DNA from 2 places in the Streptomyces sp. NPDC058880 genome. Region 1 is predicted to be linked to the other one. Evidence: riboswitches for the same ligand, from Rfam matches in the RefSeq annotation. Region 1 holds a riboswitch; the other holds the start of a gene.

The links. A riboswitch is a leader RNA that binds a small molecule or an ion and turns the genes downstream of it on or off. The one in region 1 is predicted to bind cobalamin.
Region 2: it holds a riboswitch for cobalamin, as region 1 does, so the genes downstream of both, ACFW2G_RS14760 (ribonucleoside-diphosphate reductase subunit alpha) here and metE (5-methyltetrahydropteroyltriglutamate--homocysteine S-methyltransferase) in region 1, are expected to answer to the same signal.

What each region holds. Positions count from the first base shown of each region.
Region 1 is NZ_JBHYMC010000015.1:129,773-132,972, forward strand. Features, by position in the region: gene ACFW2G_RS12225 (FAD-dependent oxidoreductase) at 1-793, shown strand, start outside; cobalamin riboswitch at 940-1,165, shown strand; gene metE (5-methyltetrahydropteroyltriglutamate--homocysteine S-methyltransferase) at 1,342-3,200, shown strand, end outside.
Region 2 is NZ_JBHYMC010000020.1:70,473-73,672, forward strand. Features, by position in the region: gene ACFW2G_RS14760 (ribonucleoside-diphosphate reductase subunit alpha) at 1-1,399, opposite strand, end outside; cobalamin riboswitch at 1,534-1,663, opposite strand; gene ACFW2G_RS14765 (GNAT family N-acetyltransferase) at 1,708-2,205, opposite strand; partial or broken gene ACFW2G_RS14770 (Uma2 family endonuclease) at 2,283-2,869, shown strand; gene ACFW2G_RS14775 (CstA-like transporter-associated (seleno)protein) at 2,917-3,114, opposite strand; gene ACFW2G_RS14780 (carbon starvation CstA family protein) at 3,111-3,200, opposite strand, start outside.

The DNA.
Region 1 (3,200 bases):
CGCCGCCGAGCGCGTCGCCCAGCGGTACGCGGCCGGCCGGGTCTTCCTCGCCGGCGACTCCGCCCACGAGATGTCGCCCACCGGTGCCTTCGGCTCCAACACGGGCATCCAGGACGCGCACAACCTCGCCTGGAAGCTCTCCGCGGTGCTGGACGGAGCCGCGGGCCCCGGGCTGCTGGAGACGTACGAGGCCGAGCGGCTCCCGGTGGCGCGGGCGACGAGCGAGCGGGCCTCGGCCCGCTCGGCCGAGCACAGCCACCCGGGCTACGAACCGGACCCCGAGTCCGTCCCCGAGGCGCCCGCGCGCGGCGGCCGGCAGAACGGGGTCCTGTCCGTGGCCATGGGATACCGCTACCCCCACGGCGCGGTGGTGGGAGCCGACCCGGACCTGCCGGTCGTGCCGGACCGCATGCGGCTGTGCGGGGACCCGGGCTCGCGCGCCCCGCACCTGTGGTTGCGCGACCGGGTGGCGGGGACGCGCAGGTCCACCGTCGACCTCTACGAGCGGTCCTTCGTCCTGCTCAGCTCCGAGGGCACCCCGTGGAGCGGCGCGGCCGAATCGGTCGCCAAGCGGATGAGCGTCCGGCTCGACGCCTACGGGATCGGCACCGGCCCGGAGGCCGACTTGGTTGCGGAGGACGGCGCCGACTGGGCCGAGGCGCACGGCGCCACCCCGGCCGGGGCGGTCCTGGTGCGCCCGGACGGCTTCGTGGCCTGGCGCTCGGTGGAGGCGGTGGCGGACCCGGAATCCGTCCTCCACAAGGTCCTCACCACCGTGCTGGACCGCCGCTGACCTCCGGCCCGCGCCCGCGGACGCAGCAGGGCGCCGCCCCACGGAAGTCCGCGGGGCGGCGCCCGTCGAGTACGGCGACGGCCCACGGCGTCTCATCCGGGCATCCGAATACTGGACAACTCTGCCCGCCGCCGGGCAACGGCATCTAGTCTGGCCGGGCAGCTGGTTCGCCCCGTCCGCCAGACGGGATGCGTCGTAAGAGGGAACCCGGTGGGAATCCGGGACTGCCCCGCAGCGGTGAGCGGGAACGACCGCCGTCATACGCACTGGGACCGCGACAGGTTCTGGGAAGCGACGGCCAGTAGGTGCCCGCCGGGAGACCGGCAGGCGCGCCCGCGAGTCCGAAGACCTGCCCGTTGCCCGCGCGCGACCCGTCGTGCGCGGAGATCCCGGTGACCTCGTGGGCGGGTCGGCGACACATCAGGCGGGCGACCGCGGGCGCATACGCACGCGCACCGCAAACCGGTCGAGGTCCCTCCTGTCCGTCATCCCTTCGCGCTCCCGACCCGCACCGGGTCCACAGGAGACAGCTCGCGAAGGAGAGTTCCGTGACCAGCAAGACCCCCGCCCCCGCCGTCCGGACCGGTGCCGCCACCGTGTACGGCTACCCGCGCCAGGGCCGGAACCGGGAACTGAAGAAGGCAGTCGAGGGCTACTGGAGCGGCCGGGTCGGTGCCGAAGCCCTCCGGGGCGCGGCCCGAGAACTGCGCCGAACCAACTGGCAGCAGCTGACCGACGCCGGTATCACCGAGGTGCCCACCGGCGACTTCTCGTACTACGACCATGTGCTGGACGCCAGTCTCATGGTCGGCGCCGTTCCCGCACGCCACCGCGCCGCCGTCGAAGCGGACGCCCTGGACGGCTACTTCGCCATGGCGCGCGGCACCCAGGACGTGGCGCCGCTGGAGATGACCAAGTGGTTCGACACCAACTACCACTACCTGGTGCCGGAACTGGGCCCGGACACCGTCTTCACCGCCGACTCCTCCCGGCAGGTGGCCGAGTTCGAGGAGGCACGCGCACTCGGCCACACCGCCCGCCCGGTGCTGGTCGGGCCCGTGACCTACCTGCTGCTGGCCAAGCCCGCCCCCGGTGTGGCGGCCGGTTTCGACCCCCTCGCCCTGCTCGACCGTCTGCTCCCCGTGTACGCACGCGTCCTCGCGGACCTGCGTGCGGCCGGTGCCGAGTGGGTCCAGTTGGACGAGCCCGCCCTCGTGCAGGACCGCACCCCCGCCGAACTGAGCGCCGCCGCCCGCGCCTACCGCGTGCTCGGCGCCGCGGCCGACCGGCCCAGGCTGCTCGTGGCCTCGTACTTCGACCGGCTCGGTGCGGCCCTGGAAGTGCTGGCCAAGGCCCCGGTGGACGGGCTCGGGCTGGACTTCACCGGCGCGGCCGCCGCCAACCTCGACGACCTCGCCGCCGTCGGCGGCCTGCCCGGCAAGCGCCTGGTCGCGGGTGTCGTCAACGGCCGCAACGTCTGGATCAACGACTTCGAGAAGTCCCTCGGCACGCTCGGCACCCTCCTCGGCCTCGCCGGCAGCGTCGACGTGGCCGCTTCCTGCTCGCTGCTCCACGTCCCGCTGGACGCCTCCGCCGAACGGGACATCGACCCGCAGGTCAGGCGCTGGCTCGCCTTCGCCCGGCAGAAGACCGCCGAGATCGCCACGCTCGCCCGCGGACTCGCCCGCGGCACGGACGCCATCGCGGCCGAACTCGCCGCGAACCGGGCCGACCTGGCCTCCCGGACTCACTCGTCCGTCACCCGGGACCCCGCCGTCCGTGCCCGCACCGCGGACGTCACCGAAGCCGACGGCCGCCGCTCCCAGCCCTACGAGGAGCGGGCCGCCGCCCAGCGCGCCCGCCTCGGGCTGCCGCTGTTGCCCACGACCACCATCGGATCGTTCCCTCAGACCGCCGAACTGCGCAACGCCCGCGCCGATCTGCGGGCCGGCCGCATCGACACCGCCGGCTACGAGGAGCGCATCAGGGCGGAGATCCGGGAGGTCCTGGACTTCCAGGAGAAGGCGGGCATCGACGTGCTGGTGCACGGAGAGCCCGAACGGGGCGACATGGTCCAGTACTTCGCCGAGCAGCTGACCGGCTACCTCGCCCCGCGACACGGCTGGGTTCAGTCCTACGGCACCCGCTACGTCCGCCCGCCCGTCCTGGCGGGGGACGTCTCCCGCCCCGACCCGATGACCGTCCGCTGGACGGCGTACGCGCAGTCGCAGACGGCGAAGCCGGTCAAGGGCATGCTCACCGGGCCCGTCACCATGCTCGCCTGGTCCTTCGTCCGTGACGACCAGCCGCTCGCGGACACCGCCCGGCAGGTTGCGCTGGCCCTGCGCGACGAGGTCAACGACCTGGAGGCCGCCGGGACCTCCGTGATCCAGGTGGACGAGCCCGC
Region 2 (3,200 bases), on a different contig from region 1:
GCACGAAGGCGCCCAGGTTGACCGAGCCGAGGTTGCAGACGGCCGTCTCGCCGTCGTTGGTGACCTCGATGATCTCGGTGCAAAGGTTCGAGGAGTGCACGACCGTGCCCGGTTCGGCGGTCTGGTTCGCCGTGCGGTTGGAGGCGTCCTTGAAGGTCATCCAGCCCTGGCCGGTCTGCGCGAGGGTGCGCATCATCCGGCCGTACAGGTCGCGGGCGGGCATGGTCTTGCGGGCCAGGCCGTCGGCCTCGGCCTTGCGGTAGGCGGCGTCGAACTCGTCGCCCCACAGGTCGACCAGCTCGGGCACGTCGGCCGGGGAGAACAGCGACCACTCGGCGTCGGCGTTCACGCGGCGCATGAACTCGTCCGGAACCCAGTGCGCAAGGTTGAGGTTGTGGGTGCGGCGCTGGTCCTCACCGGTGTTGTCGCGGAGCTCCAGGAACTCCTCGATGTCCGCGTGCCAGGTCTCCAGGTAGACCGCGGCGGCACCCTTGCGGCGGCCGCCCTGGTTCACGGCGGCGACGGAGGCGTCGAGGGTCTTCAGGAACGGCACGATGCCGTTGGAGTGGCCGTTGGTGCCGCGGATCAGCGAACCGCGCGCGCGGATGCGGGAGTACGACAGGCCGATGCCGCCCGCGTGCTTCGACAGGCGCGCGACCTGGTGGTAGCGGTCGTAGATCGAGTCGAGCTCGTCCAGCGGGGAGTCCAGCAGGTAGCAGGAGGACATCTGCGGGTGCCGGGTACCGGAGTTGAAGAGCGTGGGGGAGGAGGGCAGGTAGTCGAGACGGCTCATCAGCCGGTACAGCGAGGCCACTTCCTCGACGGCCTGGACGCTCTCGTCCGCGGCGAGACCGCATGCCACGCGCAGCATGAAGTACTGCGGGGTCTCGATGACCTGACGGGTGATCGGGTGGCGCAGCAGGTAGCGGCTGTGCAGAGTGCGCAGGCCGAAGAAGCCGAAGCGGTCGTCGGCGCCCTCGGCGAGCGTGTGCTCGACCAGCGCGTCGAGGCGGCTCGCGTGCGTGCGCACGAACTCGGCGGTGCGGTCGGCGATGAGGCCCTCGCGGTGGCCGACCTCGACCGAGGCGGAGAAGGAGGTGGAGCCCTGGCTCGCGGCCTCCTCGCGCACGGCCAGCGTCAGCAGGCGGGCGGCGAGCCTGGAGTAGGCGGGGTCCTCGGAGATGAGGCCGGCCGCGGACTCGGTTGCCAGGGCGCGCAGTTCGGCCTCGTCGGCGGCGGAGCTGCGGCCGCGGAGCGCTGCGGCCGCGACGCGGCCGGGGTCGGTGTCGGGAAGGTCCGCCGTAAGTTCGGTGAGGGTACGCAGCAGCGTGGCCCCCGGGCCCTCGGTGTTGTCGCCAGAAACGGACTCGGCGCGCGGTGCGGAAGGCGCGATGGTCACGGCGGGAGCTCTCCCTCGCTCGGCCCGGTCGTCGGCGGGCGGGCGCGGGCGCATGCGGGCGTGGCAGGAGGGCACACCGCATGGCGTCCACCGGCCCAACCGCGAGGCCCGGACGTGTCGGCACCCGGGTCGGTCGATCCGGGCGCGCTGACGGCAGGTCATCGGACTTGGCGTCCGGATGTCGGACACTTCATACCGTTGCGGGACAGTTCCGGATTCCCACCGGATTCCCCTGCGGCGACAGCAGGCATGAGCATACATGTGGGGGCGCCCTTGTGTGGCACCCCCAACATGTAGTGTCGGCGTGGCTACAGCTTGAGTCGGTACGTAAGGAGTTTCAGGCCCTCGATGGGCGCCCAGTCCCGCTCCGGAGTGCGCTCGAAGCCCAGTCGTACGTAGATCCGGTGCGCCCCGGCCATGCTGTGCTGGGTGGAGAGCACGAGGCCCGTGACGCCCTCGATCGCCCGCGCCCGCTCGACGCAAGCCCGCACCAGGGCCTCGCCGACGCCCCGGCCGCGGGCCGCGTGGGCCACCGCGAGCATCCGGAACTCGGCCTCGTCGGGGCCGGCGATATCGGCGAGCGGGCTGCCGGGTGCGGCGAAGGTCACCCCGCCGAGCACCCGCCCGTCGTGCTCGGCGACGAGCACCTCGGCCCGGGCGGCCCGCCCGGCCACGTCGCGCAGCACGTGCAGGTACGGGTCGTCCTCGTTGAAGTCCAGGTGCCCGTCGGCGAGGTAGGCCTGCGCCGTGATCTCGCCCAGCGTCTCGTAGTCGGCGGGCACCGCCGTTCTGATCACCATGTCCATGCGGTCGAGTGTGCAGGACGCCTCCGGCGGGCGGCGCTATCGTCGGAGGCAGCACCGTCGAGGAAGGTGAGCGAGGCATGCCCGTGATGACCGACAGGCCCCACATGCTGACCGAGGACTTCGAGGCTGTCGCGCGCGCATAGCCGCCAGAGAGGTCGAAGGTCTGCGGCTGGAGTTCATCGACGGGGTCATCAGGAGCAAGGCAGTGCCGGACGGAGATCACGACCGCATCGTTCTGTGGCTCGCACGCATCTGCATGCAGCACCGGCCCGAGCTGTGGCTTCACGTGGAGCGGGGGTTGGCTGTGGGGGACTACCGCCCGGGTCGCGCCCGTCCCGATGCCGCTCTCGCGGTCGATGACGCGTTTGTCGGCCAGGGTGAGTGGGCCGACCCCGCTCCGGTCCTGATGGTCGTAGAGGTCACCTCGTACGACACCGACACGGACCGGCGTGATCGCGTCGAGAAGCCCCTCGCCTACGCCCAGACGGGCATCCCCGTATACCTGCTCATCGACCGGGAGGCGTGCGACGTGACCGTGTTCAGTGAACCGGACGGCCGCAGGTATGCGAACACCCGTACGGTGGAGTTCGGGAACGACGTTGAGCTCCCCGATCCGGTCAACGTCACCCTCCGGACCGAGGTTCTCAAGGACTGGGCGCGCTGAGGAACGCCGGAAGGCCCCGCCGGACGCGACGGAGCCCTCCACCTGTGTCAGCAGCAGCGGAAGCCCTCGCGGGGGTCCGCCTCCCGGGCGTCCGTGCGGGCGCGTTCGAAGGCGCGGCGGGTGAGGACCTCCGCGTCCGGGTCGTGGGAGCGGGCGTGGGCCACGTACCGGTCGTAGGCGGCCTCCCCGGAGAACTCCCGTACGTAGAACCGCGCCCTGGCCAGCACGCCGCGTACGCCGCTCACGCCACCGGCTCCTTGACCTGCCCGCCGCCCGCGTCGCGGTCCGCCGCGGCGGCGAGCTGGGCCCGCTCCTCGGCGGTGGCGATCAG